Regions from separate parts of the Sporolactobacillus sp. PKPK-6 genome, predicted to be linked through region 3. Evidence: riboswitches for the same ligand, from Rfam matches in the RefSeq annotation. Region 3 holds a riboswitch; each other region holds the start of a gene.

Region 1 (8,016 bases), on a different contig from region 3:
CCTAGAAAAAAAGAACACACGATAGGTTTCGTCTGTTCTGAGTCTTTTATGATATCAACTTGTATTTTTATGAGTTACAACTGGCTTTTTAATTGTTCGGCAGAAGCACTCAAGGTCTCCACACCTGTACTTAATTGTTCTGTAATTAACGCAAGCTCGTCAATGCTGTTGTCCGTAACTCCGGATAGTGAATTGTTTTGATCTGCAGATTCAATAACAAATTCAAATTTCTCCCCAGTATGCATGGATTCTTCCATGCTTTTTTTAATAATCGATGTCGTTTTATCGAGAGAAACAACAACTTGACCGGTTACCGTCGTTGATTTCTTAATTAACTCGGAAATTTGAACCATCGCGTGATTCGTTTCCTCCGCCAATTTTTGAATTTCCTGGGCAACCACAGTGAACCCTTTGCCGTATTCACCTGCCCGTGCCGCTTCAATTGCTGAATTAATCGCCAAAATATGGGTCTGTTCGGAAATGTCCTTAACCAATAAGGTTACCTGACCAATTTGCTTTGACGAGTTTTCCAGCTCACCGACCATTTTCCCCATTTCCTGAACGGAGCTGCTCGCAGCCATCACTTCAACAAAAAGTTGCTCTAACTGATTCTGTCCCTCAGAAGCATGCTTCTTTGCGTCTTGGGACATCTGATTCCGCTTTTTAGAGTTCTCACGGACAACTTCAAACTGTTCGAGCAAATGATGGACCAACTGATCACTTTGTTCAGACAAATGAGTCAGCTGGTTGCTGACCTGCAGGATCGCAGTGCGCAGATCTTCACGCCCGGTTTCATATTCCCGCTTCAATGTCTTTTCATATTCCTCATCGTAGGCTTCGAGAACAATTTGCTGTTCAAAGCTGATCATTTTATTAATGGAACGAATTACACGATCCGCTTCTTTTGTCTCTGGGACATGAGTCAAGACAATGGTAATCAGATTCGAGAGCAGATTTTGAAAGGTTCCCATGTAATAGGGAGGGGTCAACCCAATGCGATAATGCATGATGCCGACACGATACCTGCGATCAAGAAATGCTTCATCTATGACACCTGAAAAAAGTTCCATGACGTGCGTCGCAAGTGTTTTGCTCAGTTTCTCTACAGTGCTATATTTTTCAATGATCTTCCTCAATGACTCAATTTTGGTAAAGCTGGAGTAAAATTCATAGGCCATTCGATCAATTTCTTCTTCTACAAAAGGCCTCATCATTTTCATAATTTGAAGGTCATATTCTTTAATATCCAGCATCTCAAGCTTCTCAGCCACATGCGCATCCGAGATGTCGATGAGGACATCTTCCGATTCCGCCTTCTTTAGCCACGACCCTTTATTCTCGCTTCTTTTTAACAAAGGCATTCATGCCCCTCCAATCCCCCTCGTGATTCAATCACGACGAAAAAAAACCGATCTCAATCATTTTAAGTAACTCTTTTAATTGAAATAACCCTTTAACTAGTTTACCAACTCTGTCTTCTAAAAAGGGCAAGTTCACATTTTAGTCAATCATTTCATGCCAAATATTTATTTGAAAAATCATTTTCATCGAGCGGACGGCTGTAATAGTAGCCTTGAATTGCGCGACATCGGCACGATTCAATTGCACGCAATTGCTCCTTAGTCTCAATTCCCTCAACAATAACATCGATCCATAGATGTTCAGCCATCGAAACAATTGCGGTTACAATCGCTTGATCTTGATTACTTTGTGCAATATCCATCACAAAAGAACGATCAATCTTTAACTGATTGATCGGCAGGCTCTTCAAATAGCTGAGCGAACTGTATCCAGTACCGAAGTCGTCAAGACTGACGCCTACTCCCAGTGCCCGAATTTCTTTTAATAGCCTGATGGATCGTTCCAAATCCTCTGCCATCGTTGATTCAGTAATCTCCAGCTCAAGATATTCAGGTTGAAGACCGCTTGCTTCTAACGCGAAGCATACCCGTTTGACTAACGAATCATCATGAAATTGATTAAACGAGAGATTCACAGAAATGGGTACTTTGGGAGTACCGCGATCCTGCCACTTCTTCATTTGCCGGCAGGCCTCGTCAAGCACCCACCAGCCAATGTCACGAATTATTCCTGTTTCTTCAGCAACCGAAATAAAAGCGCTTGGGGGAACGATGCCGCGTTCCGGATGTTCCCACCGAACCAAAGCCTCTACACCAATCAGTGCGCCGGTACATGCGTCAACCTGAGGTTGGTAATATAACACAAATTGATGATTATATAATGCGGATTGCAATTCATTTTCCGTATTCAGCTTCATAAGCAGCTTCTGGTGAAGTTCATTATTATAAAAGAAAAAACTTTCTCTGCTGCTTTTCTTTGCCTCTCTTAGTGCTGCTTCCGCACTCGCCAATATTTGAATGCTCGAACGTCCATCATACGGAAATTGTGAGATGCCGATACTGAATGTTGCATAGATCTCTTTTCCGTCGATATGGTAGGGCTGTTCGGTTGTCCGCAATAATGTTTCGATGAGATGTGTCAAGCCGCGCTTATTCAAGCAGTCTCTGCAGATAATCATGAATTCATCACTGCTGATCCGATACAATTCTGCATTGAAGTCTTTAAGAGCTCCCTTCATTCTCCCGGATAAAGCGATCAACAGTTCATTTCCTATTTGTCGACCGAAAATTTCATTAATTATTTTTAATCGGTCGACGTTTATTTTCAGTAATGAAAACGACCGATTGCTGTTTTTATATCCTTTGACCAAATCGACAACCGATTCTTCAGCAACCAAATTATTGGGAAGCCCGGTCAGTGCATCATGATAGGCTCTGAAGCGAATAACCTCTTCTTTTTCAAGTTCACGTTCATGCTTCAGCTGCTGATAACGTTCCAGAATCAATTGCTGCTCTAGACTTAGAAATTTATCTAAAGATTCGGATAGAAATAAAGCCTGTTCAGGATGATTGACCTCATGTTCGACCGCTTCAATAAGCGCTCGACGGTACAAACTAAAAAGAGCAATTTGATTTGCAATGCTTAACTCATGGTCAAGAAAAAAAACTGCATTTTGCTCGCAATGTACTAAAACGCTCCGATCAAGAGACCCGTTGAAAAGAAGCCGAGTTTGTTCTGCATACATATTTTTCAAGTATTCTTTTGTCTTTTGAGACGGAACCGTGCTCTGTATTTTATATAAATCGAGTACATGTTGGCTCATTTGATTGACAATGTTAACGTAATAATTCATAAGATATGGACGCATCCATTTCAACAGTTGCAGATCCAGTTTATGAATTTGTGCCAGTCGAATCCGTTTTAGAACAGAATGATCTGTGATCGATTGATCAGTGATCTGCTTCTCCACTTCCTTCAGCCATCTGTCTCGATTAAATTGCTCACTCATTTCGTATCCACCCTCATTGTGTCTTCGCTGCTGTTCGTTCATGTTTGAGAGACATACTCACTCTCTTTATCGTCAGATGAAGTGAAAATGTGAATATGTTTTGCGTGCAGATCTTGCTGTTTTTAAACTATTTTTAAATGATTCAATCCACTTGCGTTGTCGAAGTAAAGCATTGACGAATCCCAAATTCCATGTTAGTATTCAAATTAACTTAATTAAACTCTTATTAAGAGCGGCGGAGGGACTGGCCCTGTGAAGCCCGGCAACCTTTCATTTTATGAAAAGGTGCTAATTCCAGCAAGATTGGTATTTTAGAATCTTGGAAGATAAGAGGGTGCGGATGATAATTCAGGCCTCTCTAAAATAGAGAGGCCTTTTGTTTTTCCCCCTCGAAAAATTTGTTATGCAGATTACAGGAGGATGAAGACATGGGTAAAGTATTAAGTGCGAATCTCGGATACCCGAGAATCGGCGAAAAAAGAGAATGGAAAAAGGCACTTGAGCAATTTTGGGCCGGTAAAATTTCGAAAGAAACGTTTCTAGATACGGTTAAAACACTGCGCTTAAGCTATTTGAAAAAACAAAAAGACATTGGAGTTGATCTGATTCCCGTTGGAGATTTCAGCCTTTATGATCATGTCCTTGATACGGCTGTTCTTTTCGGTTTAATTCCCGACCGCTTTAAATCAAATGAAAAAGAACTATCGCTTGAAACATACTTCTCAATTGCTCGTGGAAACAAAAATTCAGAAGCATCGGAAATGACCAAATGGTTTAATACAAATTATCACTACATTGTTCCGGAAATCAGCAATGAAACCAAACCTTATCTGACGGAAAACCGCCTTCTTAATTTGTTTAATGAAGCAAAGAATGAGCTCGGTATCGTCGCCAAGCCCGTTATTGTCGGACCGGTGACGCTGTTAAAGCTGTCAAAGGGTTATGATCCAGATCATTTTAATACACTGCTTGACGCACTGCTTCCATTGTACGTACAGGTGTTTCAAGAACTGAAAGAAGCCGGGGCTGAATGGGTGCAGATCGATGAACCTATTCTTGTCAAGGAACAGAGCAAAGAAGATCTTGCTGCGTTCGCGAAAGCCTACCATTTTATTAAAAATGGTGTGCCTGAACTGAAGCTTCTTCTGCAAACCTACTTTGAGGCGATTGATGATTACGAAGCTGTCGTTCAATTGCCCGTTGACGGTATCGGTCTTGATTTTGTTTACGGCAAAGAAGAAAATTTGGCATCGATCAAAGCCTATGGATTCCCTGAAGGCAAGGTACTGGCTGCAGGCGTTGTAGACGGTCGAAATATTTGGAAGACAGATTTAAAGGCGACACTTACTGAACTGCAGACACTGCTCTCATCAGTTAAGTATCACGAGAATCTGTGGGTCACACCGTCATCAAGCCTGCTCCATGTACCGGTCACGATCTCAAATGAAACCAATCTTGATCCTGTGCTTCTGAACGGTCTTTCCTTCGCCGATGAAAAGTTGACCGAGGTCGTTTACCTTACGAAAGGGCTTAATGAAAGCGAAGCCGCCATCTATGGTGCCCTTCAGAAAAACAGTGCAGATCTGCAGACACTACAGCAATCCGAACACCGCAACAATAAAGAAGTTCAAAAAGAAATTGATCAATTAGACGAGGAACTGCCGTCGCGCCCCGGCTCTTATAAACTTCGTCAGCAGGTGCAAGCCGATGCCTTCAATCTGCCACCACTGCCGACAACAACAATCGGGAGCTTCCCTCAGACGAAAGAAGTTCGTCAGGCCCGACGTAATTGGAGACGCGGCGAATGGTCCGAAGAACGCTATGAGCAATTTATTAAAGATGAAACGGCGAAATGGATCGAAATTCAGGAAGATCTCGGAATTGATGTCCTCGTCCATGGTGAATTCGAACGAAACGACATGGTTGAGTACTTTGGCGAAAAGCTGAACGGATTTGCCTTTACACGTTTCGGATGGGTTCAGTCCTATGGCTCGCGTTGTGTTAAGCCACCGCTGATCTTCGGAGATGTATCATGGCAAGATCCAATGACGGTGAAGGAAAGCGCCTATGCTCAGTCACTGACAAATAAGCCGGTAAAAGGTATGCTTACCGGACCGGTCACGATCTACAACTGGTCATTCGTCCGTGACGACATCAGTCAAGGTGACGTGTTCAACCAAATTGCGCTCGCTTTAAAGAAAGAAGTGCACGCACTTGAAGAAGCGGATATCCGCATGATCCAAGTTGACGAACCGGCACTTCGAGAAGGTCTTCCACTGAAGGAAGACAAGAAACCGGGCTATCTGCATGATGCCGTCTACTCATTCCGGCTGGCAACATCATTTGTTAATAATGACACACAAATTCATACGCATATGTGCTACTCTGAATTTGATGAAATCATCGACACCATCGACGCGCTGGATACCGATGTGATTTCAATTGAAGCAGCACGCAGCCATGGTGAAATCATTTCTGCCTTTGAAGATTTCGAATACAAAAAAGGCATCGGTCTAGGCGTCTATGACATTCACAGCCCACGTATCCCAAGCGTAGAAGAAATGAAGTCCTACGCAGAACGCGCGCTTAAGGTGCTTGATCCTAAAATCGTCTGGATCAACCCGGACTGCGGCCTCAAAACACGCCGTCCCGAAGAAACAATCCCCGCGCTCAAGAACATGGTCGAAGCCGCCAATGAGGTGCGCAAAGAACTCAGCAATACAGTAGGAAAATAAAAAGCTATAAATAATCAAAGAGGCTCACCTCTAAGTCGAAAAATGACTTTAGAGGGAGCCTCTTTTTTTACTTGCTAAAAATTAATCGTGACATACACAGGTTTGATCGTTCAGTCATTCACCAACTCTCCAATATAAACCAAACCATTTGAACGATGTCCATTCATTGTTGTATAGACGACCTTCTCGTACTCCAGACGTTCAAAAGAATCGCTCCATTCTTTCACACGCTCATCACTATGATGTCTCAAGACTGCACCATCTGAGAGTTCAAACACTCCATAGGTTTGATATTTATTCTCATAGTTCTTATAGCGGCATAAATTTCGTTCATCATTATTTAATAGGAAGTCATTAATATAAATGATACCGTTGGGCTTTAGAACCCTCTTTATCTCATCTAGAATGGCATCCTGTTCTTGACTTTTATAAACACAAGTAAGAACAGCAAATAATAGCACAGCATCAAAGGTATGATCTTCGAAAGGTAATTGACCGCTTGTAATTAAAGCGACGTTTAAATCATTGCTGCCATTTGATTGGGCACGTTTAACCATTGCTTCCGAGAAATCAACACCAAATAAATGAGTGAACTGATGCTCCTTTAACTCAAGCAAAGTTCTACCGTAACCACAACCATAGTCAAGTATCTTCGCGCCTTTATCTACATATTTAGAAAAAAGATCAATTTGAAATGGAGTCGTAAATTGTTTTTCGTCTGCAATACTGTTCCAATAGTCTTCTTGATTTAGCATGCTCTTCCTCCTTTTTCTATAATTTAAAAGAGCCCCCCCGGCTCTTTTTTTCTTACATATTATGACTGGAATCGCGAAGCTCGATTTTCGGATGCTTCTGCTGAAACCAGCGCAGAGAAAAGTCATTTTCAAAAATGATAACTGGGCGGTCCTTATAATCAGAAACGACCAGATTATTGGAATTACGACGAAGCGCATCTGCTTCCTCTCGATTAGCAATCCATTTCGCCACTTGATGCGGCATACGTTCAATATCAAGGTCAACGCCGTATTCAGCCTGCATTCGATAGACAAAAACGTCGAATTGCAGTGTCCCGACCACACCTAGGATCGTCTCTTCATATTGCGTTTTATACACCTGAATGGCGCCTTCTTGAGCGAGCTGGCTGACGCCTTTCAAGAAGTGCTTTTGCTTCATCGCATTTTTCGCGCGCACCTTAGCAAAGTGTTCAGGGGAGAATTGCGGGAGTGCGCCGAAATTAAATGTATCCTTCGACCGGCACACGGTGTCACCGATTTGATAAAATCCGGTGTCATAGAGTCCGACAATATCACCCGGATACGCATCATCAATCAATTCACGACTGTCAGCAAAGAATTGCTGCGGCTGCGCAAGCTTTAACTGTTTGCCGGTCCGATCGAGATATACGCCCATCCCTTTTTCGAATTTACCGGAAACAATACGCAAAAATGCAATTCGATCGCGGTGTGCCGGATTCATGTTCGCTTGAATTTTAAACACGAATCCGGAAAAATTAGGATCGTCCGGCTGAATAATGCCTTCACTTGACTGGCGCGGCTGCGGTTGCGGTGCCAGCTTCAAATAATGTTCCAGAAAGGTCGGTACACCGAAACTTGAAATCGCACTCCCGAAAAATACCGGTGTCTGCTTGCCTGCTTTGACAGCTTCCAGATCAAAATCGTTTCCTGCCTCATCCAACAGCATCAAATTTTCTTCAAGCTGATTGAGTGTATAATCGTCGACCGTGTCCTTTAATAGTTCAGACAGTTCATCCACTTCACTTAACGCTTGAACCTGACGTTCTCTCTTATCGTTATACCATTCAATTTTATGTTCCTGCCTGTCATAGACTCCACGGAATGACTGGCCCATGCCAATCGGGTAGTTAACCGGGTACGAATCAATACCGAGCAC
Region 2 (8,016 bases), on a different contig from region 3:
AGAACTTCCTGATGTTTCAAAAATAATCAAAGATCAAACAAAATAGTTTCCAGTCACGGTACGGCATGCTTTTGCAGTTTGTCTTTTTTAAGTTATACTTTTGAGTAGAGGGTGTTGTTTGCAAGAAAAAATTGTTTTTGCACGGCACGACGGACAGGCGGGGGAGGGAACGTTTTGAGTATTTTGCAAAAGCATGCAATCATTGACATCGGATCGAATTCCATTCGACTTGTAATTATTGGCGTTGATCAGGATTATTTTTCTAAAGAACTGCTGAATTTTAAAACCGTCGCACGATTAAGCAACTACATAGATGAAAATGATCAATTAAGCAATAAAGGCGTGTCCATCCTTTTGGACGTGCTAAAAAGATTTCAGTTTATCATTGAACATGAACAAGGGGTCAGCGTTGTTGACGCTTTTGCCACGGCTGCTATGCGTAAAGCGAGAAATCGTGAAGAAGTGCTGAAGTGTGTTTACGATGAAACCGGGCTCAATGTTCGACTTCTTTCAGGGATGAAGGAAGCCTATTACGGCTATTTCGCAGTCGTTAATTCAACTTATGTAGAGAACGGGATCACGATTGATATTGGTGGAGGCAGTACGGAGGTTACCATGTTCAGGAGACGCCGGCTGATCCATTCTCACTCCTTTTCATTTGGTGCTGTCACTCTGTACCAGACCTTCTACAAAGACAATGATCCATATGCAGGAGACCGACTAGAGGCTTATATAAAGAAAGAATTCGCATCGCTTGAGTGGTTGTGCGGCAATGAGCTTCCTATTATTGGTATAGGGGGAACCGCCAGAAATTTAGCGCGTATTGACCAGATCCAGGAACATTACCCATTGGTGGGGCTCCATCAATATACAATTCCGCGTGAGCGTCTAAATCAGTTGAAAGAGAAATTGGCTTCGATGACACTTGAGGAACGTGAGAGTATGGACGGACTCTCAAAAGACCGGTCGGATATTATTTTGCCTGCATCGGCGGTTATTAATCTGCTTGTGAAACTGAATCGCGGAGACAGGTTTATGTTGAGCGGAGAGGGGTTGCGCGAAGGCGTATTCTATGAATGGGTGCTCAAACAAAGGAATGAAGAGCGTATCCCGTATGTTTTGAATGAAAGCCTGCGGCAGCTGCGGCGCAATTTTAATTTGGACAGCCGTCATACTGCGTATGTGAAGAAATTAGCGTTTCAAATCTTGGATGGCATATTGGATTTATTCAAAGGAGACGATTCAGAGGAACGCATTGCCTGGTTGCTTTCGCATAGCGCGGATCTTGCTTATTTAGGGGAATTTATAAATAATGAATCCAGCAGTGCACAAACCTTTTATTTACTGACTAATATGAACATTAATGGGATCAGCCACCGCGACCGCCTGGCTGTAGCGCTGATCGCTTCGTTTAAGAATCGGTCGAATCTCAGCGACTTTGCCAAGTCGTTCCAGCAAATGGCAACCAAAGAAGACATGAAACTGTATGAGACACTCGGCGCTGTGTTGCGTCTCGCACATGATTTCGATCGTACAAAATTGCATGTCGTCAATCGATTAACGCTCAAACAGACGAAGAAAAAGCAGCTTCAGTTGACTGCCTATTATCATGATGATGCCTATTTTGAAGAACAAGCTGCACAAAGACATAAAAAACATCTTGAGCGGGCATTAAAGACGTCAGTGATGATTCAATTCAAAAATGCGGATGAATAGGGCTTGTCAAGCTTTTCAATAAGGTGGAAAATGGTAGACAAAAGAAGACAATGAGAAGGGGTTTTTTATGGCTATTTTAGTATTGGGCGGCGCCGGATACATTGGTTCGCACGCGGTTTATCAACTCATCGATGCCGGCGAGGATGTGGTTGTTGTCGACAACTTGCAGACCGGTCATAAGGATGCACTTCATCCGAACGCAAAATTTTATCAAGGAGATATTCGCGACAAGACGTTCTTGGATTCTGTATTTAAGAAAGAAAATATTAAAGGCGTCATTCATTTTGCCGCCAATTCTTTAGTCGGCGAATCGGTTGAGAAGCCGCTGAAGTATTTCAATAATAATGTCTACGGGATGCAAATTCTTTTGGAAGTTATGAACGATAATAACGTGAAACACATCGTATTTTCTTCAACTGCGGCAACATACGGCGAACCGGAAGTTGTTCCGATTACCGAAGACATGCCGACGCAGCCGACCAATCCATACGGCGAAACCAAGCTTACAATGGAAAAGATGATGAAATGGTGTGATCGTGCGTATGGCATGCGATTTGTTGCCCTTCGTTACTTCAATGTTGCCGGCGCAAGTAAAGGCGGATCAATTGGGGAGGATCACCATCCGGAAACACACTTAATTCCGATTGTTCTCCAGGTTGCTGCCGGTGAGCGTGACCATATCTCCATTTTCGGCGATGATTATGCAACCAAAGATGGGACCTGCGTCCGTGATTATGTGCACATTGAGGATCTGATCGCCGCACATCGCCTGGCACTTCGCTATCTGTTTGACGGCGGCAAGAGTGATGTATTCAACCTTGGCTCAAGTGAAGGATTTTCGGTTAAGGAAATTATTGAGGCGGCAAGAAAAGTTACCGGAGAGGCTATTCCTGCTGAACTGGCTCCAAGACGTGCGGGAGATCCGAGCACGCTGATCGCTTCCCCTGAAAAGGCAAAGCGTGTGCTTGGTTGGAACCCGAAACACACGAACATTCCTGAAATACTTGCCGATGCCTGGGCTTGGCACAGCAGCCACCCAAAAGGTTACGCGACAACCGTTGAATCGGCTAAGTAATTAAGAATAGCAGCTTGTTTGTGGAACTATATGGAACTTAACGACAAAGTTTTGACACATTCGCGATTTCGCGGTACAATCGTATCACTAACCAATTGAATACTTCTTATCCAGAGCGGCGGAGGGACTGGCCCGATGAAACCCGGCAACCAAATGAAAATTTAGGTGCCAATTCCTGCAGAATCCATTTGGATTTTGAGAGATAAGAGAAGATATGAACGGATCAGGCTTCTCTCTTCTCGAGGGAAGCCTTTATTAGTTCCGAGCTCTTCATAAATTAGGAAAACTGGATGATTGGAAAAGCCTTCGGTTAGAAATCAGAGTATTCTTATATACAAACAGGAGGAAGCAAACATTGAAAAAGATTACTGCAGTTATCTCAGCGTTTTTAGCATTTTCTTTAATTTTTGTTTTGGCCGCTTGCGGCAATAGTTCTTCAAAGGAATTGAGTGAAAAGGAAATTACGGTCGGTGTGACCGGCGGTCCTCACCAACAAGTAATGGAACAAGTCGTTAAGTTGGCGAAAAAAGACGGATTGACAATTAAATTGAAAGTATTCAACGATTACAATCAGCCGAATATTGCACTGAACGATAAAGATCTGGATGCGAACAGCTACCAGACGCTCCCATTCCTCAAGGATCAGATTAAAAATAAAAACTATAAAATTACTGATGTGTTCAAAACCGTGGCCTTTCCAATGGGGATCTACTCGAAAAAAATTAAAAGTCTTAAAGATTTGAAAGACGGCGACAAGATTGCAGTACCGAATGACCCGGCTAACGAGCTCCGCGCTTTGCAATTATTTGAGAAGGCCGGCGTTATTAAACTGAAGAAGGGTGCTGGGATTACATCAACGAAACGCGACGTGGTCAGCAATCCCAAACATCTGAAGATTATCGAATTGGATGCCGCACAGCTTCCGGCACAACTTGGTGAAGTTACTGCATCCGCAATTAATACCAACTTTGCGATGGGCGCAGGTCTTACAGTGTTGAAGGATTCTATTTTCCATGAACCGCTTGAAAACAACCCGTACCCTAACTATTTTGTTGTCCGTACCGATAATAAGAATGATAAAGTAGTCAAGCAGCTGAAGAAATACTATCAATCGAAGGAAGTCAAAGCATACATTAAGAAACAGTTTGGCGGTTCCGTAGTTCCTGCTTGGTAAGGAGGAAGCATCTTGATTAAATTACAGCATGTGTCAAAAACGTTTCGTGTTGGAAAGAACAAGATTGAGGCCTTGAAGGACGTTTCCCTTGAGGTAAACAAAGGTGAAATTTTTGGTGTTATCGGTTTCAGCGGTGCCGGAAAGAGTACACTGATCCGTTGTGTAAACCTGCTTGAGCGGCCAACAAACGGGCAGGTGTTTGTCGATGATCAGGATGTTTTGGAGCTGAATAAAAAAGGCTTGCGGCAATTAAGACGTAAAATCGGTATGATTTTTCAAGGTTACAATTTGCTTGAGACAGCGAATGTCTATGACAATGTTGCAACGCCGCTAAAATTGGAAGGCGTGCCGAAAGAAGAAATTAAGAAGCGCACCGAAAAGTACTTAGAGATTGTCGGATTGTCAGATCGGCAGAGTGCTTTTCCGAGCCAATTATCCGGAGGCCAAAAACAGCGTGTGGCCATTGCCCGCGCGCTCGCTCATGAACCGGAAGTGCTGCTCAGCGATGAGGCAACGAGTGCACTGGATCCGAATACAACCGAGGCAATTCTTGAATTATTGCTCAAGGTCAATAAGGAACTGGGCATTACTATTTTCCTGATCACTCATGAGCTGAACGTTATTCAGCGTATTTGTGATCGTGTGGCCGTTATGGAAGACGGCAGAATTGTGGAACAAGGTTCGGTTGTCGATGTGTTTACGCAACCGCAGCAGCCGATGACCAAGCAATTCATCAGCACGGAATCCAAGTTTCAGATTCCGGACTCGGTGAAGAACGATTTACTTAAATCGGGCCGATTGGTCAAACTGACCTTCTTAGGAGAATCATCGAAGGATCCGGTACTAGCGACACTTGCTAAGCAGTATGATGTCTTGCCAAGTATTATTGCCGGCGGCATTGATCAATTGAAGAATCAGTCGGTCGGCAAGCTGCTCGTCCATTTGAAAGGCGATAAGGCAAAAATTGAGACGGCGATCGGCTTTCTTCGGGATCAGGATGTTCTTGTGGAAGAGGTGAAGGACTAATGGCAGACTTTATCAATGAATGGGGCAGCGCAATTTGGGAAGGGTTCATCCAGACCACACAGATGACGCTGATTTCACTCGCTTTTTCAATTCTGATCGGGCTGCCGCTTGGCGTGCTGCTGGTTCTGACACGGAAAGGCGGACAATGGGACAATGTTGCGGTTTTCACGATCGTGAACTCATTAATTAACGTCATTCGATCGATTCCGTTCATTATCCTGCTCTTCTTCCTGCTTCCGTTTACGAAGACATTGGTTGGTACGACGATTGGTGTGAAAGGTGTTATTGTTCCGCTCGTCGTTGCATGTGCACCGTACATTGCTCGACTTTTGGAAACAGCAATGCTTGAGGTCAGCAAAGGCATCATTGAAGCGTATCAGTCCATGGGTATTTCCACCCCGAAAATTATCTGGCATGTCATTATTCGTGAAGCACGTTCATCGATCATTCTCGGTCTAACGATTGCGGTGATCGGATTGATCGGCGAAACAGCGATGGCCGGATTTGTCGGTGCCGGAGGACTTGGTGACTTGGCGTACCAGTTCGGCTATGTGCGATTCCAACCGGATGTAATGTACGCGGTTATTATTATCTTGATTGTCATTGTTCAGATTATCCAATCACTGGGTAATGTCATTGCGAGAAAATTGAAGAAAAATTAATAAAGCGGTCGGCACAAACGATTCTTGTTCATCACGTTTGACTGCCGCTTTTTCTTTATCTATAATGTTAAATATAATTAACATTATGTATAGATGATTAAACATTGGATGTGCTGAACGCCATGCATTTAGTAAATCGAGTCAAGGAATTGAGAGCGCGATATAACTGGACACAATCGGAACTGGGCGAGAGAGTCGGTGTGACGAGGCAAACGATTGCCTCCATTGAAAAAGGGGATTACGTCCCTTCGCTCCTTCTCGGTCTGCAGCTCTGTGATGTATTTAGGTTGCGCATGGAGGATGTTTTTGAACTGGAGAAAGGAACGGATGAAAAATGAAGCGTTTGTGGTTTTCGCTAATCATGTCGATCTGTACCATTATCGCATTCGGACTGGCAATGATCCCATTAACTCAACTGACAAACGGTTTGGCAGATTTGATTCGTAATGATGCAAGCGGTTTTTCAGTAGAAATAAAAGTGGTTTGGTTTCTTCCGGTGGTTCTATTAGCGATCATCGAAGCAATCGATTGTTTATGGAATAAACGAAAAAACAAATCATCATTTTGGATCTATCCGCTCGTTAATCCATCAGATGATGAACGTGAGCGAGCCATCACAGCTAAAGCTTCACATGACGCTTTTTTCACGATTTGGGCGGTGGCACCAATTTGTGCGGGCTTGATGTGCTTCTATCCATTGTTCACAGATGTTTTTTCGATTTATCCGATGGTTGTCGTGCTTATCATTCCCTTTGTTCAGGTAACTGTGTACTATCTGAAAATCAGAAGAATATATATGTGATCCATTATTGATAGGGAGGTTGTGATCTTTTGAATCGTGAAAAAATTGACTGGCTCATTACAACGGTACTTCAGTGGACACTGAATCTTGTTCTTCTTGCACTTGCTGCTGTTTTATGTGTCGCATTGATCAAGGAAACGTATCAATTTTTTACCTATCTTTTTTTAAGTGAGAACGCCTCCTACTATCATCTATTAGAAGGTATTCTCGTATTTTTCCTATACTTTGAATTTATCGCGTTAATCATCAAATATTTTCAAGCACATTATCATTTTCCGCTACGCTATTTCATCTATATTGGTGTAACGGCAATTGTCCGATTAATCATCGTTAGTCACGACCATCCGCATTCCGTTCTGCTGTATGCAATTGCCATTCTGGTGCTGGTCGGCGCGCTGTATATTGCCAATACGAAAATGCTCAGACGGGAGTGAAAATGACGTCTCTATACGGATCACTTCAAAAATAATGCATTATTCAATGGCCATATCAATGCATGTCTGCTGGCTATTGAAATTCTCAGATACTTAAGGTATGGTTTTGTTGAGAGACTATAAACGGAATATCTGTGAATAGCCAATATACGTAACGATAAGGAGTAGACAAAATGGGAAAAGTGCTTGTTTTCGGGCATAAAAGTCCTGATACCGATGCGATTTGCTCGGCAATCGCATTCGCTGATCTGAAGAATAAACTTGGTGAAGATGTAGAAGCAGTTCGTCTGGGTGATTTGAATGGTGAGACGGAGTATGTGCTGAAGCATTTTCAAATTGAAGCACCGCGTCTGGTAAAGACCGTTGCCAATGAAGTACCGGCCGTTTATCTGGTTGACCATAATGAGCGGGCACAAAGTGCTGACGACATCGAAAAAGTTGACGTTCTCTCTGTTGTCGATCATCACAGAATCGCTAATTTCGAAACGAAAGCGCCGCTTTATTATCGGGCAGAACCAGTAGGCTGCACAGCGACGATCATCAACAAGTTGTACAAGGAAGCCGGAGTACCTGTATCCAAAACGATTGCCGGAATCATGTTGTCGTCAATCATTTCTGATACACTGTTGTTCAAATCGCCGACCTGCACAGAAGAAGATGTGAAAGCGGCAAAGGAGCTTGAAACGATTTCCGGTGTTGATACTCAGGCCTATGGATTGGACATGCTTAAAGCAGGAACCAACATTGCTGACAAATCAGCTGAAGAGTTGATTTCCATTGATGTGAAGCCGTTTGAAATGGGCAAATATGCTGTGAAAATCGCTCAGGTCAACGTTGTGGATACAAATGATGCACTTTCTCGTCAGGCGGAGCTCGAAGCTGCAATCAACAAGGAAATTGATACGAATAATCTTGATTTGTTCGTACTTGCAGTGACCAATATTCTGACCAGTGATTCTGAAGCACTGATCCTTGGAAAAGCAGCAACGGCAGCTGAGGCAGCCTTCAAGGTAACCTTGGACAATAATGTAGCTACACTTAAAGGTGTTGTTTCACGCAAGAAACAAATTGTACCTGTACTCACCGAAGAACTGACAAAATAATTTGATTCAAATTAATTGGCAAAG
Region 3 (8,016 bases):
GAAAAATCGTCCAACAATTGCTGCTGGACGATTTTTTATTGTTCTTTATCTATTTATTCGGAAACAGGTAGAACCGCGCCTTTATATTTCTTATTGATAAAATCTTGGATCGTTTTAGAATGCAGCACATTGACTAGTTCTTTAATCGCTTTTTTATTTTGATCGCCTTTTCGCACGGCAATAATATTCGCATATGGAGAGGAAGCTCCTTCAAGGATCAAAGCATCTTTCTTTGGCTGCAATTTCGCTTGAAGTGCATAGTTTGTATTAATTGCATACAAGTCTGCCGCGCTGTTCTCATAAGCTTTCGGCAGAATGGCCGGATCGATCGGCTGCAAGAATTTCAGATGTTTGATATTGTCGAAATCCGTATAGTTCCCGTTTTTCTGAGCAAGTGTAGCAGCAATTGGATCAATACCGGATTTAATCTTCAAAAGTCCTTTTGATTGAAGAAGCAGTAAAATGCGTCCTTGTTCCGACTTGTTGTTGCTGATCTGGACCGTTGCTCCGTCTTTCACTTCATCAACACTCTTGAATTTCTTGGAATAGATACCAAATGGTTCGATGTGGATTTTTCCTGCATTAACCAAATCCGTATTGTTTTGCTTATTATAAAGATCAAGGAATGGAACATGTTGGAAATAATTAGCATCCAATTGTTTTGATGCGAGTGCTTTGTTTGGCAGCACATAGTCCTGGAATACTTTTACCTTCAGGGTAATACCTTTCTTTTTTAACAATGGTGCGGCTTGCTTGAGAATTTCAGCATGAGGCACTGCCGACGCGCCAACAGTCAATGTTTGATTTTTCTCCGACTTTCCTGTTGATTGTCCGCATGCGGTAAGAATGAGAGCAAAAGCAAGAACTACAGCAAATACGATTGATTTTTTCATATTAACTCCCCCAAGTTCTGTTTGATTAATTTTAGTTACCATCATTTGTTTAATAAGTCAGCTTTTATGCTGTCTATCTCTTGTCAACACGGCGAGTAATATGATCGCCGACATACTGAATAATAAAGACAATCACTAGAATAATCACGGTCGCGATAAACGTAATTGTATTATTATTTGCTTGAAAACCTTCATTATAAGCAATAGTACCAAGTCCTCCGGCACCAACGACCCCGGCCATTGCCGTGTTGCCAATCAGTGCAATCAGCGTAACGGTCATTCCGGAAGATAGTGACGGCAGTGCTTCAGGAAGAAGTACTTTCCAAACAATTTGCCACTTGGTTGCACCCATTGCCTGAGCCGCTTCAATGACTCCCTTATCTACTTCTCTTAAACCGATCTCAACCAGCCGGGCATAAAACGGTGCCGCTCCGATAATGATCGAAGGCAGTGCCGCACTCGCTCCAATCATGGTCCCAATGATAATCACCGTAAGCGGGATCAAAAGAATGATCAAAATAATGAAAGGGATTGATCGAAACACATTGACGAATGAAGCAATAAACCTGTAGATAATCTGATTCTCATAGAGTCCGCCTTTTGCCGTTAAGTAAAGTAAAAGCCCTAAAGCGACTCCTAAAAAAAATGTAAACACACCGGAGATAGCTGTCATATAGAGCGTTTGACCGGTAGACAGCCACATACTTGGCCAATCAACATTTTGTAACCACTCAAACATTTTCCTTTGTCACCTCAACTCTCACGCCTTCTGAACGCAGAACGTTGATCGCTTTTCTAATGGATTCTGAAGCCCCTTGAATGGAAACGATTGTATGCTCCGATTGAGTGTTCGCTCCGTATGCTAATCCAAGCACCTTTACCGATAGGTTCGTGTTCCCGAGCAGCCGCGATAAGCTGTGTTGAAACGTGGCTTGGTCAGCAGCCGAAAGACTGATTACAGTTCCCTCAGTATGTATCACATCGGAAACTTTGATTTGAATCGGTGTACTTTTCCCAGTATGGTTGCCTACGAATTCTTGAGTAATGGTTTGTTGCGGATTCGAAAACACAGACTCAACTGTTCCTTGCTCAACAATTTTACCGCCGTCAAGCACAGCCACACGATCGCATATTTTTCGAATTACAGTCATTTCATGAGTAATCAGTATGATCGTCAGTCCAAGCGTCTTATTAATTTCCGACAGAAGGGTAAGAATTGAATCGGTTGTTTTTGGATCAAGTGCCGATGTCGCTTCATCACAAAGAAGGACCTTCGGATTGTTAGCCAGTGCTCGTGCAATGCCTACACGCTGTTTTTGACCGCCGCTCAGTTGTGATGGATACGCAGACTCTTTGCCTTCAAGTCCAACCATCCGAATCAATTCGGCAATCCGATCTTCTCTTTGTTTCTTTTTCAGCTTCGTTAATTCTAATGGGAAAGCAATATTCTCAGCAACAGTCCGCGACCACAGCAAGTTGAAATGCTGAAAGATCATTCCAATTGACCGACGTTCTTCACGCAGCTGGCGCTCATCCAAGTCTGTAAGACTTCGACCATCAATCGTGATCGTTCCTGACGTCGGTTTCTCAAGCAGATTAATCATCCGAATGAGTGTGCTCTTGCCGGCACCGCTATAGCCAATAATGCCGAACACTTCCCCTTCCTGAATAGCAAGGCTAACATCCGATAGTGCACGCACCGGACCCTGATCAGTCCGAAACGTTTTTTCAACATTGCTTAATTGAATCAACTTCGTTCACCGCTTTCAATTATTACAGTCGTAAAAACTTATCCTACGTTTTTACTTGGCATTTAATCTGTATTCTACTTGGTGGCATCCCTCTCTCCGATTTTTGTTTCAACCAATAAAAAAACCCGCCTTGAGAGAGGTGGGATTCGCCTCTCTCATCTGTCAGAAACATTTGTTTCTGAAGGAATTAGCACCTTTATTGCAACGATCTGCAATTAGGTTGCCGGGCATCATCGGGCCAGTCCCTCCGCCTCTCTGGATAAGAGTTTTTCTATTCAATTGAGTGTTAATAATTTACCACGCATAACTCAAGCTGTCAAACCATTTTTTCTCTTAACAGATACCCGATTATGCATATTAAAAAATCCAAGCAGATGTTTCTCTGCTTGGATCTTCATAGACAAAAATCAGGCATAACCCGCTATTCGAGTGTTCAAATAATTATAGCTGCTGTTCTCCCTGCTTTTAGCCGCCTCACCGACCTGAAAAGGATTTTGAAAGAGCGGTTTAAGTTGATTGGCCCTAAAGGACGCTTGCTCCGTAGATGGTCTGCTTCCTTGAGTATTATTCCGTTCTCTAATCAACGAATGCCATGGCAGTGAAACAGCTCCTGATACTTCGCGCATCTTCTCAGTGGATAATTGTTGGGCATCTTCAAGCGAGAGCGTCTTGCCGTACGCATTCGCTTGCAAATAAAGCAGATACTTTCCAACAGACAGGCCTCGTGCTTCGGCATCCTTTTTTCGTTCAAGAGATGCTTGAAGCCACTCAATTCCAATTCCGTTCGCTTGAAGGGATTGACTTGCTCCGCGATTAAAAGATGCGGTCAAGCCCTCTGTAAATACTGATTTTTGCGAGCGGCCGATTTGATTCGTCAAAACTGTTGTAACTAAACAAAGCGATCGCTTATCTGAAACGCCTTCGTTCCTCAGTTTTGAGAAGAGTGCTGAACTGAACTGCTGAAGAGGCATCTTTTGGACGACAGGGATACTCTGAAGCAGTTGTCTTGCTTCACTGTTTAAAGGCTGTACAGAGATAACCTGCATATTACGATCTACACTCGCTTCGATACTTGCCTTTAAATCAAAATACACATATGCAGCTACCGGCCCAGGAGGCGCATAAGTACTATGCGACAACGGAATAAAACAAAGCAGCGAAAATCCAAGTGCGATGATCGGCGTCAGTATCGATTTGGGAAGAAAGTTAAATCGGGCAAGGTGTTTGGAACGTACCGTTTGTCCAATAGAAAGATCAGCCATGCGTCTGAGCCTGACCGATTTGAAGTCGCCTTCATCAGTCAGAATGACAGCACGCCTCCCCTTTTTGGACACGAGTACACCCTGATTAATCAGTTTTCCTCCCCACCTTTCTCGGTCACTGAACCGTTTCTAATTCCGGTTCAATATATGACTTTAATGCACTGAACCCGCCAATATAGATCAGCGACAATGCTATTATATATTTTCGATTCCTTTCAATCGTTTTGCGGCTACACGATACAAATTGTAACAAATCTTTTATCGGCAGCTGCTTCTTTTTCTTTAAATAAGTTACTAATTCCTTGTGCTCAACCAGCCTTTTTGCCGATACTTTTGCATTTTCACGCGCATCCGCATGCTTCGGGCAATGCTTGCTCAACACATCAAATGTAATACCGTATTCGAGCAGCAGTGTTTGATAGCTTTCGATTTGCTCCATACGCTCGTTAATCCGCCGCTGCTCTTCAAAGTGATCAATAGCAGCTTGCTGTTCGATGAAACTTTCTTCCATCGTGTTTTCATCGGTCTGTTTTGTCTGATCCAAATAAATATGGCGTACTTGGCGGGATTCTTTGCGAATGAAATCAATAATTCTGCGTCGAATGACCATGTCTGCAAAAGTCAAAAACTTACTTCCCTGCCCTTTTTGGTACTGGTTAATTGCTTCGTTAAACGCAACTAAACCGATACTGAATTCATCCATTGTCTGATCTATAAAACGATTGCATACTTTAGAAACAACCTTTTTAATAAAAGGCTGGTATGATTCGATAATTGAGTTTCGCAAGGATTCATCGCCTTGCTGTACCTGAAAAATATTCGTTTCAAGCGAAATATTAAACGCTCCGCCTAATGTTAACTGGTTTGCGCTCATCAAAACACTCACCTCTCGCTTTGGTCTTTAAGTCTTTGATCAATTCCAAATGGTAAAAATCAAATCTGTTGACCATCTTTTTTTTACAATAACATGTCCCATGGAAATGTAGGACTATTGTCAAAAACTTTTGTTAATGTCCCATTGTTCGAGGATTTTGTCGAAAAAGCAAAAAACCCTTGCCTCATTTATACCATGCTTCCCTATTGAAAAGAAAGCGACAATCTGGTAACAAAAAGATGACAAGGATTATTAAACTATTTTGTGAGTGACTTTATAAGTGCCTTATTGCCTGCATATGCCTTTCGTTAACCGATCAATTTCTCATATGCTGCAGCATCCAGAAGATTATCAAAGCTTGACGCATCAACAGATTCGAGTTCAACCATCCAAGCTTTTTCATAAGGCGATTCATTAACAAATTCCGGTGAATCTTCAAGTTCCTCATTAATTGCTGCAACAACGCCGCTTACTGGCGCATAGAGTTCAGAAACCGTTTTTACCGATTCCACACTGCCGAATGAATCGCCTGAGCCAAGTTCCGCACCAATATCCGGAAGTTCAACAAAAACAATATCTCCGAGTTCTTTTTGAGCAAACTCTGTGATACCGATACGGACTTTACCATCCGCTTCTTTCTTAACCCATTCATGATCCTTTGAATACAGCAAATCTGTAGGTACACTCATTATTTTGCCTCCGTTTTCAGGTACTGGATATTCCTTACATCTTAACGATACTTCTATTATAGCGTAAAATTTGGCAGATAAAACAAATGAATTTCATTCACATTTTCAACGTTTCATCCATTCGTTTTCAAACAGTGTTTCGCTGAACCCAACCGTTGCTTTATTTTTGTCATAGACAAGCGGTCGTTTGATCAGCATACCGTCTTCAGCAAGCCATTCAAGCCATTTTTCTTCTGGTTCATTCTTCTTACGATTTTTAAAATCGCCTTCACGATAGTGCTTTCCGCTCGTGTTGAAAAATTTTCCGATCGGAAGCCCGCTTTTGTCAACCAATTGCCTCAGTACATCGTAGTCGGGCGGATGATCGGCAATATTGATTTCTTCATATGGAATTGAATGTTCATCCAGCCATTTCTTCGCTTTTCGGCACGTTCCGCATGGCGGATAGCTATACATGGTCAGCACTTTACTCATCCTTTCTCTTCCCCTAAATGATCTTCTTTTATTATACCTGCCGTCATGAACCATGCAAAAAACAACACAAAAAAACAGTTGCTTCAACCAAATTTTTTGATGCCGACCGGACATACTAACAGAGAGCACCGCCACCACAACTATATAGGAGTGTGAAAAACACATGAACATTCAGCAACAGAGCGGGCAGACTCCAATGAATTTCGCACAACCACCTGCGATTTTATCGACAAAGGATTTTCTTTACATTGAAGACATCCTGTCTTGGAACCTCGAGATCATTAAAAAAGCAAATGCTTACGCTTCATTGTGTCAGGATCAGGATGTGATTCAGGCGATGAATCGAACATGTCAGTTGCACATGCGTCATTATCAAAACATCCTCAATCATTTGGGTAAACATGTTCAAGCAACTGCGATGGCAGGGGGAATGGCACGATGATGGAAAAACAACCGGTACAATCCATGCCAATTCAAAACACAGAGACGCAAGTTCCTAAGACACCGCAGATGAATGATCGCGATTATCTGAATGATGTACTTCTTACGGAAAAATATCTGTGTACCTCTTACGTTCATGCGCTTCAGGAAGCCAGTCACCAATCGTTGTATCAGGATGTCAAAGGGGTTTTTGATCAGACATGCGATCATCAACGTGACCTCTTCAATTTGATGTTCAACAAAGGCTGGTACAAAATGGAGTCGCAAGATCCACAGAAAATCCAGCAGACACAGCAGCAGTTTATGCAGTATGCACAACAACAGTTTCCTAAATAAGCATTAATCAAAGCATGATCAAACCATCCTGATCTTATTCAGGGTGGCTTTTTTTCAAGCATGGAAAAGCTGACCAAAATAAAAGTTATGATGAAATCTTCTGACAGCTTGTTAAAAAAGGATGTCGTTTTATCGCTAATCACCTATAATTGAATGAAAGGAGGGGAATCAATTTGAGCAAGCGACTGATAACGATTGACGATTTAGCGGCATTTACTTTTGCCGGTTCTCCTGCACTTTCAGCGGATGGAACTCAGGCGGTCTATGTCGTAACGAAAACAGATGTAAAACGAAACGGATATTCTTCATCATTGTATTGTACAGATGGAGAACATGCCCCTAGACCACTGACCCATGCCTATAACGGAACGGGTTTAGAGAAACATCATAGTCCCTGTTTCTCCTCGGATGGAATGTATGTCTATTATCTTTCGAACCGAACAGGAACTGATCAAGTGTGGCGAATTCCTTTTTTGGGCGGAGAATCGGAACAAATCACCGATTTCGAAGATGGCACAAATGATTTTGCACTTTCCCCTGACGGGCACAAACTTGTCTGTCAAACAACATTAAAAGATAAGAAAGGCTCTGACAATCCGGATGTCACGGTGGTTACGCGACTCAGATATTTGCAGAACGGCAAAGGCTTTGTTGACGGAACAACAGCTCTGTATCTCCTCTCCATCGTAGACAAGCATAAGGAACTGATCACAAACCCACATTGCGACGCAGAACTTCCTGCCTTTTCACCAGACGGGTGCCGACTGTACTTCTGCATGGGTAAGCCTCAACCGGATCAAAATGATTATCTTTCGGATCTATATGTTTATGATTTTTCTACGCACACAACGGAACGTATTTATAAAGCATTAGGTTACATTGAGGATGTAAAAGTTTCACCGGACGGACAGACGGTTGCTCTCGCAGGAAATGAAGACGGAGAATGTACTCCGGAAAATATCAGCATTCTGCTTGTGCCCGTAGCTGGTGGACCAGCAAAAAATCTAACTAAAAACGAACACCTGTCACTCGGCAGTTTTATTGGTACTGACGTTCGTTTTGATGCCGGCCACAATTTGATTCAATGGGCAACAGATGGTCAATCCCTAACATATCTCGTTCAAGACGGTGCAATCAGCGGATTAAAATCAATAACTTTAAATGGTGCAGTCTCTACCGTATTCATGCGTAAAAAAACTGTAATGACCTCATTTTCGATGAGCAATGACAAAATCATCGCAATTCTATCGACACCTCTTTCGACAGGAGATCTCTATTTCCTGGGAAATGGCGACA
Region 4 (8,016 bases), on a different contig from region 3:
ATAATGTTTTTTTTGTTTGTGCGGGATCATTATTTTTTCTTTTCCAGAACAAGCTTCTCAACCCAATCCAGTCTTAATTTGCATCCTTTTCCATCTTTTTCGCTTTTTTCTTTTCTGCTTTACTCTGTTCTATGTAAATGATGACAAAGGGCATGGTACCCGGATATAAGATCATCATATACATGCAAATATTTGCTCCGATCGTGATGCGGAGTGTAACAAAAATAAAAAAAATAACGAGCAGAACAAAATAGCTGAGATAAAGAAGTGTACTCATAGCAGACTCCTTTGGATAGGTGATTCGTATTATTGAGTATGTTCTCCAAGACAGCACTTCTTATTCCTAAAAAGAATTTCACTATCAAAATTTATAAATGATGAGTTTGGAGAGATTCATTCATACCCGGAAAGTCCAAAGGATTCATTTTCTTTTTTAAATAAGCTGTGTTAAAGTATGGATTGGAGTACTGTATCTTGATGATTATTGGAAGGAAATTGATATGAAATCGGCATGGAAGGTTATTCGGGAGCAATGTAAAAGCTTATATTTAATCAGAAGATTGTCCCTTTATGAGTTGAAAAGTGAGAATACGAATAATTATTTAGGCATGGCATGGGTCGTTATTAATCCGTTGATTCAGATCTTTATTTATTGGCTGGTTTTTGGCAAAATATTGGGCAGAAGCAATGATATTCCCGTTGACAATGGGGTCCCAGCTCCTTATATTATCTGGTTGATTTCAGGAATTATTGTTTGGTTTTTGATCCAACCAGCCATTATCCAAGGGTCGAAATCGATTTATTCACGGATTCGCTTTATCGCTAAAATGAATTTTCCAATGAGTGCGATTCCAAGCTACGTGATTCTTGAAAAATTTTATCAGCATTTAATGATCACTGGAATTGTTATTGTGATTCTGCAATTTACACAGTTTAAAATCAGTATTTATATGATCCAGCTTCCTTATTTTATGTTTGCTGCGCTGGCTTTTTTGTTTTCGGTATCGCTGATCACTTCTACATTTTCAACGATCGTTCGCGATGTGCATCAGGTCTTGATTTCGCTCATGCGTATGATGTTTTATCTGACTCCTTTCCTATGGGAGCCTGCGCGTCTTGCAGATGCGGGTCTGCCTGACTTTTTCCAAAAAATCTTATTGCTGAATCCGATGTATTATCTTGTACAAGGCTACCGTTCTACACTGCTAGGCGCTTCTTGGTACGGGATTGATCACATCGGTTATACGGCGTATTTTTGGGGTTTTGTTCTTGTTGCCCTTATTTTCGGTTCATTTGTGCATCTGAAGTTCAGAGATCATTTCGTAGATTATTTGTAAGGAGATCTCCATTCATGGAAAAATCAGTCATTGTAAAAAATGTATCGAAAAAATATAAAATGTACGCGAAAAATTCCGAAAAAATTTTAGATTTGATTTCTCCTAAAGGTTACGGAAAATCGTTTTATGCGCTTCACGATATCAGCTTTGAAGCGAATAAAGGCGACGTTATCGGAATCATCGGTGTGAACGGATCGGGAAAATCAACGCTGTCTAATATTATTGCCGGAATTATTCCTCCCACATCTGGATCGGTAGAAATTCATGGTGAAGCGGCACTGATCGCGATCCAGTCGGGCTTGAAGAAAGAGCTGACCGGCCGGGAAAATATTGAATTAAAATGTCTGATGCTTGGTTTTGATAAAAAGCAGATTGTGGAGTTGACGCCGCAGATTATTGAATTTGCTGATATCGGCGATTTTATAGATCAGCCGGTGAAGACCTATTCGAGCGGAATGCGTTCACGCCTCGGATTTGCGATTTCCATTCATATCGACCCGGATATTCTTGTTATTGACGAAGCATTATCTGTCGGAGATCAGACATTCGCGGACAAATGCCTGGATAAAATGAACGAATTTAAAGAAAAAGGAAAAACCATTTTCTTCATCAGCCACTCAATCAGCCAGATGAAGAAATTTTGTGAAAAGGCGCTCTGGGTTCAATACGGACATGTGGAACAATATGGTCTGATGTCAGAAGTAATGCCTGAATATGAGGCATTTATTAAGAAGTACAAAAAGATGACTAAGAAAGAAAAGAAAGCTTTTCAAGAAAATGTGCGAAAAAGCCGAATAGTGAATGCGTGAGTAGGAAAGGAAGCTGTGCTTTGCCGATACAACGACAAAGAGCAGCTTCTTTTAATACAGATTTTTATCGTTTCAAGCAAAAAAAATCCGCAAATCGATGCGGATTTAACTAAAAGTGAATTGGGGTTAGGGTTATTCATACTATTGCCATATTTTTCTGTTGCTAAACATTTTTTTGAAAAAATGATTGCAAGTACTCGATTAAATTTTTTTAGATACGTAAAGATATATTGTAAGCGCTTTTATTGTATAATAGTGTTTAAAAATATCAGTGCTGGGCATGATGAATGGGCTATGGATTAAATCAAACAAATCATTCGTCTGAAATAAGACGTGTTCACGTGGAAAGGGGGCAGAAATCATGATTGAACAAACAAAATGTAAACGCTTGCTTAATTGTGATTTCGTTCATTCATGAATCGTATCAATTTGTTGAGAAGGGCTGTTGAAAACCGAAAGCAATACTTGATTCGCGAGTTAAGAAAAAATTTCGTGACAAAAGAGTCCGATCAATTAAATGAATGGACACTGTCCGATCTGGAAAACGAATGGAAAAATTATAAAAAAAGATGCGAAGAAGAAATTGGTTAAAAATAAAAATCTTGTGGGGAATGTGAACCATTATTTGTTAAAATAGGTTTGAAGCTCGCAGAACGCAGGTGCGGAGGTAATGACCGAATGAATCAATATCCTAGTTTTCCGGATTTTTATGGAAATAAAGTAACCCTAGCTCTTTCATCAACTCCCTTTTCGGCCGATCCAAGACATGTTTGGGTTATTTGTAAATTTCACTGTCAATGGCTGCTTACCATGCATTCAAGGAGGGGACTTGAATTTCCCGGAGGCAAAGTAGAGTCTGGAGAACGCCCGGAGGAAGCGGCGAAAAGAGAGATCTTTGAAGAAACCGGCGCGCATGTAGCGAATCTCTATTTTATTGGACAATACCAAGTAGATGGGCGAGACGAACCAATAGTTAAGAATATCTACTTTGCGGAAATTGATCAAATAACCCTGAAAAAGGATTATTTAGAGACAGACGGACCGAGACTGATCAGCAATCTGCCTCACTCAATTAAGAATCGGAGACAGTATAGTTTTTTGATGAAAGACCAAGTGCTTGAGCTGTCGATGAAGGCAATCAGGCAGAAGCAATGGACGCTCGTGTCCGAAGTACACATTTAAGACTTTGGCACTAAAAAAGGCTCCCTCCAAAATTGGAGGGAGCCAGCTGTTTTTAGTGGACATTAGGCCCAGCGTTGCGGATGTTCTCAGGTGCTTGACGGAATTGCTGGAAGTTCGTTTGGAATTTTTGAGCCAGCTGTATTGCAGCATGCTCATACGCAGCTGGATTAGTCCATGTTTTCCATGGCATAAGCACCTGATCAGGTACACCAGGACATGTTTGCGGAATATGCAATCCGAAAATCGGATCCGTGACTATATTTTTCTTGTCAAGACGTTCATTTAAAGCTGCATAAACCATTTGCCTTGTATAACTGAGCTTCATTCGTTTACCGAGCTCGTAGGGTCCCCCAGTCCATCCGGTGTTAATCAGATAAGCGCTTACATTGTTTTGTTTTATAAATTTTCCCAAAAGTTCAGCATAGGTGACTGCCGGAAGCGGCATAAACGGGGCCCCGAAGCATGTGGAAAAAGTTGGTTCAGGAGTTACAATTCCGCGCTCGGTGCCGGCCAATTTACTCGTGTAACCTGAGAGGAACTGATACATTGCCTGATCCGGTGACAGTATACTAATTGGCGGGAGAACGCCGGATGCATCGGCTGTCAGAAAAATAATCGCGTTTGGATGCCCTCCGACGCTTGGAAGAACTGCATTTGCAACCTTTTGCAGTGAATAGGCAGCACGCGTGTTTTCCGTAAGTGCGGTACTGAAATAATCGGGTTTGCGCTGATCCTGAGAAATGACGACGTTTTCAAGTACTGTACCGAATTGGATGCTGTCATAAATTTGCGGTTCATTCTCTTGAGTCAGCCGAATCGTTTTTGCATAGCATCCTCCTTCAAAGTTAAACACACCGTTACTTGACCAGCCGTGTTCATCGTCCCCAATCAACTGTCGGTCAGGCACATTGGAGAGCGTTGTCTTTCCGGTGCCGGACAAACCGAAAAAAAGAGTTGTGTTGCCGTTTTCGTCTTGATTTGCAGAGCAATGCATCGGCATCACTCCTTTTTGCGGCAATAAATAATTCATTACAGTAAATACGGATTTCTTGATTTCTCCGCCATATTCGGTGCCCCCGATTAATACAATACGGTATTTCATGGAAATAATAATAAATGCTTCGGAACGCGTACCATCAGTCAATGGATTTGCTTTAAAACCGGGTGCAGATAAAACAGTGAATTCTGCTTGATGATGTCCAAGCTCCAAATCAGAGGGTTCAATAAACAATTGGCGGCAGAAGAGATTTTGCCAAGCATACTCATTAATAACTTGAATCGCCAGACGGTAATTTGGGTCAGCCCCGGCAAAACCTCGAAACACATATTTCTCTTGCTGTTTACTTAAATAGGTAGCAAGCTTTTCGTAAAGATTTAAAAAAGCGTTTTCATTTATGTGCTGACTTCTATCCCAGTCAACCGTGTCACGTGTAACATCATCTTTGACAATAAATCTGTCTTTTGGAGACCGTCCCGTATATTTCCCGGTCGTTACGGCTAGTGCTCCGTTATTTACTAAAATGCCTTCATTTTTTCTCAATGCATGTTCAATGAGTTCAGGAACAGATAAATTAATGAATGGAGTTCCGGTACTGAGCAATTCAGAGATTGGGGTTTCCAAAAAAGTACGATTCATGAGAACATCCCTTTCTTTGTGAAATTGATCACTCATTCTTTATTGTATAACACATTGTAAATATTGTTACCTACTAATATTGTAATGATGATTCAGATATTCCGCAATCATGAAGAGATAATAATTCGAAATCTCCATATGGTTTTGTTTCGTTTTGAGTATCTTTAAATGAATTGATTTACACGCTTGAAAACAAAGGAACTTTCATTGACAATTTTAATTCCCTGCGTTAAGATGGGGATTATACACGGCTGCTCTTATTCCGAGTAGGCAGAGGGACAGGCCCGATGAAGCCCGGCAACCGGCCGAATAACGGTACGGTGCTAACCTGCAGAGAAAAGAGAGAATGATCTCTTTCCCCTGATAATAAGAGGCGCGCGATAAGAATCGGCCTATCCATAATTGGAGCGGGCTTTTTTCATGCCTTGAAAACAAAAGCAGAGGGATCGGGTACCGTTGACACCATTTTGTATATAATGTTTGAAAGGCAGGGTGAAGGAAAATGACGAAGAAGTATTCAAGAAGATTATTCACTTCCGAATCGGTAACTGAGGGTCATCCGGATAAAATTTGTGACCAGATTTCAGACGCGATTCTTGATGAACTGCTGAAGGGGGATCCTAACGCCAGGGTCGCATGCGAAACAGTCGTTAATACCGGACTTGTCCTTGTGACTGGTGAAATATCCACTTCCACCTACGTGGATATTCCGAAAGTCGTTCGTCAGACGATTAAAGAGATCGGCTATGACAACGCGAAATATGGTTTTGACGCATCGAACTGTGCGGTCATGACTTCAATCGAGGAACAGTCGGCTGATATTGCTCAAGGCGTCGATAAAGCGCTTGAAGCGCGTGAGGGAACGATGTCGGAAGATGAAATTGAAGCGATTGGTGCCGGGGATCAAGGACTGATGTTTGGATTTGCTGTCAATGAAACACCGGAACTGATGCCTCTTCCCGTATCACTTGCTCATAAATTAGCGAAGAGACTGGCTGATGTCCGGAAAGACAAAACGATCGGCTATCTTCGCCCGGATGGAAAGACCCAGGTCACGGTTGAATACGATGAAGAGGGCCATCCGGAGCGTATCGATACGATTGTGATTTCGGCACAGCATGATCCAGAAGCGACTGAAGCGCAAATCAAGAAGGACATTCATGAGTTTGTCATTGATCCGACTGTTCCGGAGAAATTGATTGACGAGAAGACGAAATTCTTTATCAATCCGACCGGACGCTTTGTCATCGGCGGGCCTCAAGGGGATGCCGGCTTGACCGGACGAAAAATTATTGTTGACACGTACGGCGGATACGCACGGCATGGAGGCGGCGCTTTCTCAGGAAAAGACGCGACGAAGGTCGACCGCTCCGCTTCTTACGCGGCAAGATATGTGGCGAAGAATATTGTCGCGGCAGGTCTCGCAGAAAAGTGCGAAGTGCAGTTTGCCTATGCCATCGGTGTTGCAGAGCCGGTATCTATTTCGGTTGATACGTTCGGTACAGGGCAGGCAACTGAAGAACAGCTCGTTCAGCTGATTCGCCGTAACTTTGATCTCCGCCCGGCCGGCATCATTAAAATGCTTGACTTGCGCAGGCCGATTTATCGCCAGACGGCGGCGTACGGACATTTTGGACGTACAGATGTCGAACTTCCTTGGGAGAAGACGGACAAAGCAGATTTGCTGAAAAAGCAGATTCTTTCAGATTTCCAGACTCATTGAGCATGTATACCCAAAAAACGTTTTTTACGCCTACCGGCTGTGAAAAGCGTTTTTTTTATAGACAAGATCGCATAAGCAGAATGATCGTTTGCTATAATAGATGGTAAGTAAGGAGATTGCCCGAACGAAATCAAGTAGAAGAGCGTCTCTACAGGGAGGCAAAACGATGACTGTACCGTCCAGACCGATTAAATTAATGGCACAAATATATAGAAAAGTGCTTCCCGAAGTACATCGCGATCTTGCAAAATGGAAGAAGCGAGCTGAAGAAATTCCCGATGCAGAATTGCGCAGACAGGCACTCGCAAGTATTGAAGCGAAAACATTTCACTGTGAAGGCGGATCCATTTACAGCCTTCTTGCTGAGGGACAAATGAAGGAGATCATTTCATTCATTGTCGCTTATCAAACGATCAGCGATTATTTGGACAACTTATGTGATCGAAGTATTTCGCTTGATCCGGTTGACTTTCGTTGTTTGCATCACTCAATGCTGAACGCATTGACTCCGGGTGCCGAGCCAGAGGACTATTATAAACACCGCGGCAGCTGCGATGATGGAGGGTATCTTCAAGGACTTGTGTCTGAATGCCAAAATGTACTTGGCCAATTATCGGCGCTGAAACTTATTCAGCCTGCGCTCCATGAGTTAGCCGGTTTTTATTGTGATCTTCAAGTGCATAAACACGTGAAAAAAGATCAGCGTGTCCCTCGGCTCGTCGAATGGTTTCAAAAAAATAAAGCCCATCTCCCTGAGATGAGCTGGTATGAATTCGCCGCGTGCTCCGGATCAACACTGGGCATCTTCTGCATCGTTTCCTATGCAGCATCACGCGGGAGTGAAATGGCGCAGCTTGTGGTTCGGATCAAGGACAGTTATTTTCCTTGGGTTCAAGGGCTCCATATTTTAATGGATTATTTTGTCGATCAAGAAGAAGACCGGATTGAAGGCGATTTGAATTTCTGCTCCTATTATTGCAGCAATGAGGAAATGATCAGTCGCTTCAAGCACTTCATTGAAGAAGCAGATACGGCAATTGAGAATATGCCGGATAAAAATTTTCACAAAATGATTAACCGCGGCTTGCTTGGTATCTATCTTGCTGATCGAAAAGTCGCACGGCAGCGTAATGTTCGCGTGCTTGCACGAAAACTGATCTGCAGATCAGGAGCCAGCGGCTTGTTCTTCTTTGTTAATGGGTGGCTTTATCGCAGAATCAGCCAGAGTATTTAGTCCCTAGCTGATTGTTCAGCAACTGAGTGGGCAAGTTTGCCTTGCCAGCTGTCTCGCCTTGCCAGCTCATCATCAATCGCGTCTAGAACTTCCCA

The links. A riboswitch is a leader RNA that binds a small molecule or an ion and turns the genes downstream of it on or off. The one in region 3 is predicted to bind S-adenosylmethionine.
Region 1: another riboswitch for S-adenosylmethionine. It lies ahead of metE (5-methyltetrahydropteroyltriglutamate--homocysteine S-methyltransferase); the one in region 3 lies ahead of AC1MBV_RS03620 (methionine ABC transporter ATP-binding protein).
Region 2: another riboswitch for S-adenosylmethionine. It lies ahead of AC1MBV_RS16905 (MetQ/NlpA family ABC transporter substrate-binding protein); the one in region 3 lies ahead of AC1MBV_RS03620 (methionine ABC transporter ATP-binding protein).
Region 4: another riboswitch for S-adenosylmethionine. It lies ahead of metK (methionine adenosyltransferase); the one in region 3 lies ahead of AC1MBV_RS03620 (methionine ABC transporter ATP-binding protein).

What each region holds. Positions count from the first base shown of each region.
Region 1 is NZ_JBWXPA010000002.1:546,542-554,557, forward strand. It holds gene AC1MBV_RS13530 (protoglobin domain-containing protein) at 75-1,361, opposite strand; gene AC1MBV_RS13535 (putative bifunctional diguanylate cyclase/phosphodiesterase) at 1,514-3,370, opposite strand; SAM riboswitch class I at 3,591-3,703, shown strand; gene metE (5-methyltetrahydropteroyltriglutamate--homocysteine S-methyltransferase) at 3,799-6,105, shown strand; gene AC1MBV_RS13545 (class I SAM-dependent methyltransferase) at 6,216-6,860, opposite strand; gene AC1MBV_RS13550 (peptide chain release factor 3) at 6,913-8,016, opposite strand, start outside.
Region 2 is NZ_JBWXPA010000003.1:170,642-178,657, reverse strand. It holds gene AC1MBV_RS16920 (polyphosphate kinase 2 family protein) at 1-46, shown strand, start outside; gene AC1MBV_RS16915 (Ppx/GppA phosphatase family protein) at 175-1,716, shown strand; gene galE (UDP-glucose 4-epimerase GalE) at 1,784-2,791, shown strand; SAM riboswitch class I at 2,895-3,000, shown strand; gene AC1MBV_RS16905 (MetQ/NlpA family ABC transporter substrate-binding protein) at 3,147-3,965, shown strand; gene AC1MBV_RS16900 (methionine ABC transporter ATP-binding protein) at 3,978-4,991, shown strand; gene AC1MBV_RS16895 (methionine ABC transporter permease) at 4,991-5,653, shown strand; gene AC1MBV_RS16890 (helix-turn-helix transcriptional regulator) at 5,776-5,991, shown strand; gene AC1MBV_RS16885 (hypothetical protein) at 5,988-6,455, shown strand; gene psiE (phosphate-starvation-inducible protein PsiE) at 6,485-6,889, shown strand; gene AC1MBV_RS16875 (manganese-dependent inorganic pyrophosphatase) at 7,063-7,992, shown strand.
Region 3 is NZ_JBWXPA010000001.1:744,652-752,667, forward strand. It holds gene AC1MBV_RS03610 (MetQ/NlpA family ABC transporter substrate-binding protein) at 54-893, opposite strand; gene AC1MBV_RS03615 (methionine ABC transporter permease) at 967-1,632, opposite strand; gene AC1MBV_RS03620 (methionine ABC transporter ATP-binding protein) at 1,625-2,644, opposite strand; SAM riboswitch class I at 2,797-2,910, opposite strand; gene AC1MBV_RS03625 (anti-sigma factor domain-containing protein) at 3,052-3,999, opposite strand; gene sigI (RNA polymerase sigma-I factor) at 4,022-4,780, opposite strand; gene gcvH (glycine cleavage system protein GcvH) at 5,089-5,469, opposite strand; gene AC1MBV_RS03640 (Spx/MgsR family RNA polymerase-binding regulatory protein) at 5,575-5,943, opposite strand; gene AC1MBV_RS03645 (hypothetical protein) at 6,107-6,385, shown strand; gene AC1MBV_RS03650 (spore coat protein) at 6,385-6,720, shown strand; gene AC1MBV_RS03655 (S9 family peptidase) at 6,894-8,016, shown strand, end outside.
Region 4 is NZ_JBWXPA010000002.1:462,551-470,566, reverse strand. It holds gene AC1MBV_RS13170 (spore germination protein) at 1-52, opposite strand, end outside; gene AC1MBV_RS13165 (hypothetical protein) at 74-277, opposite strand; gene AC1MBV_RS13160 (ABC transporter permease) at 501-1,337, shown strand; gene tagH (teichoic acids export ABC transporter ATP-binding subunit TagH) at 1,352-2,146, shown strand; gene fbpA (Fur-regulated basic protein FbpA) at 2,561-2,737, shown strand; gene ytkD (RNA deprotection pyrophosphohydrolase) at 2,825-3,328, shown strand; gene pckA (phosphoenolpyruvate carboxykinase (ATP)) at 3,381-4,964, opposite strand; SAM riboswitch class I at 5,219-5,337, shown strand; gene metK (methionine adenosyltransferase) at 5,467-6,687, shown strand; gene AC1MBV_RS13130 (tetraprenyl-beta-curcumene synthase family protein) at 6,854-7,921, shown strand; gene mnmL (tRNA modification radical SAM protein MnmL/YtqA) at 7,918-8,016, opposite strand, start outside.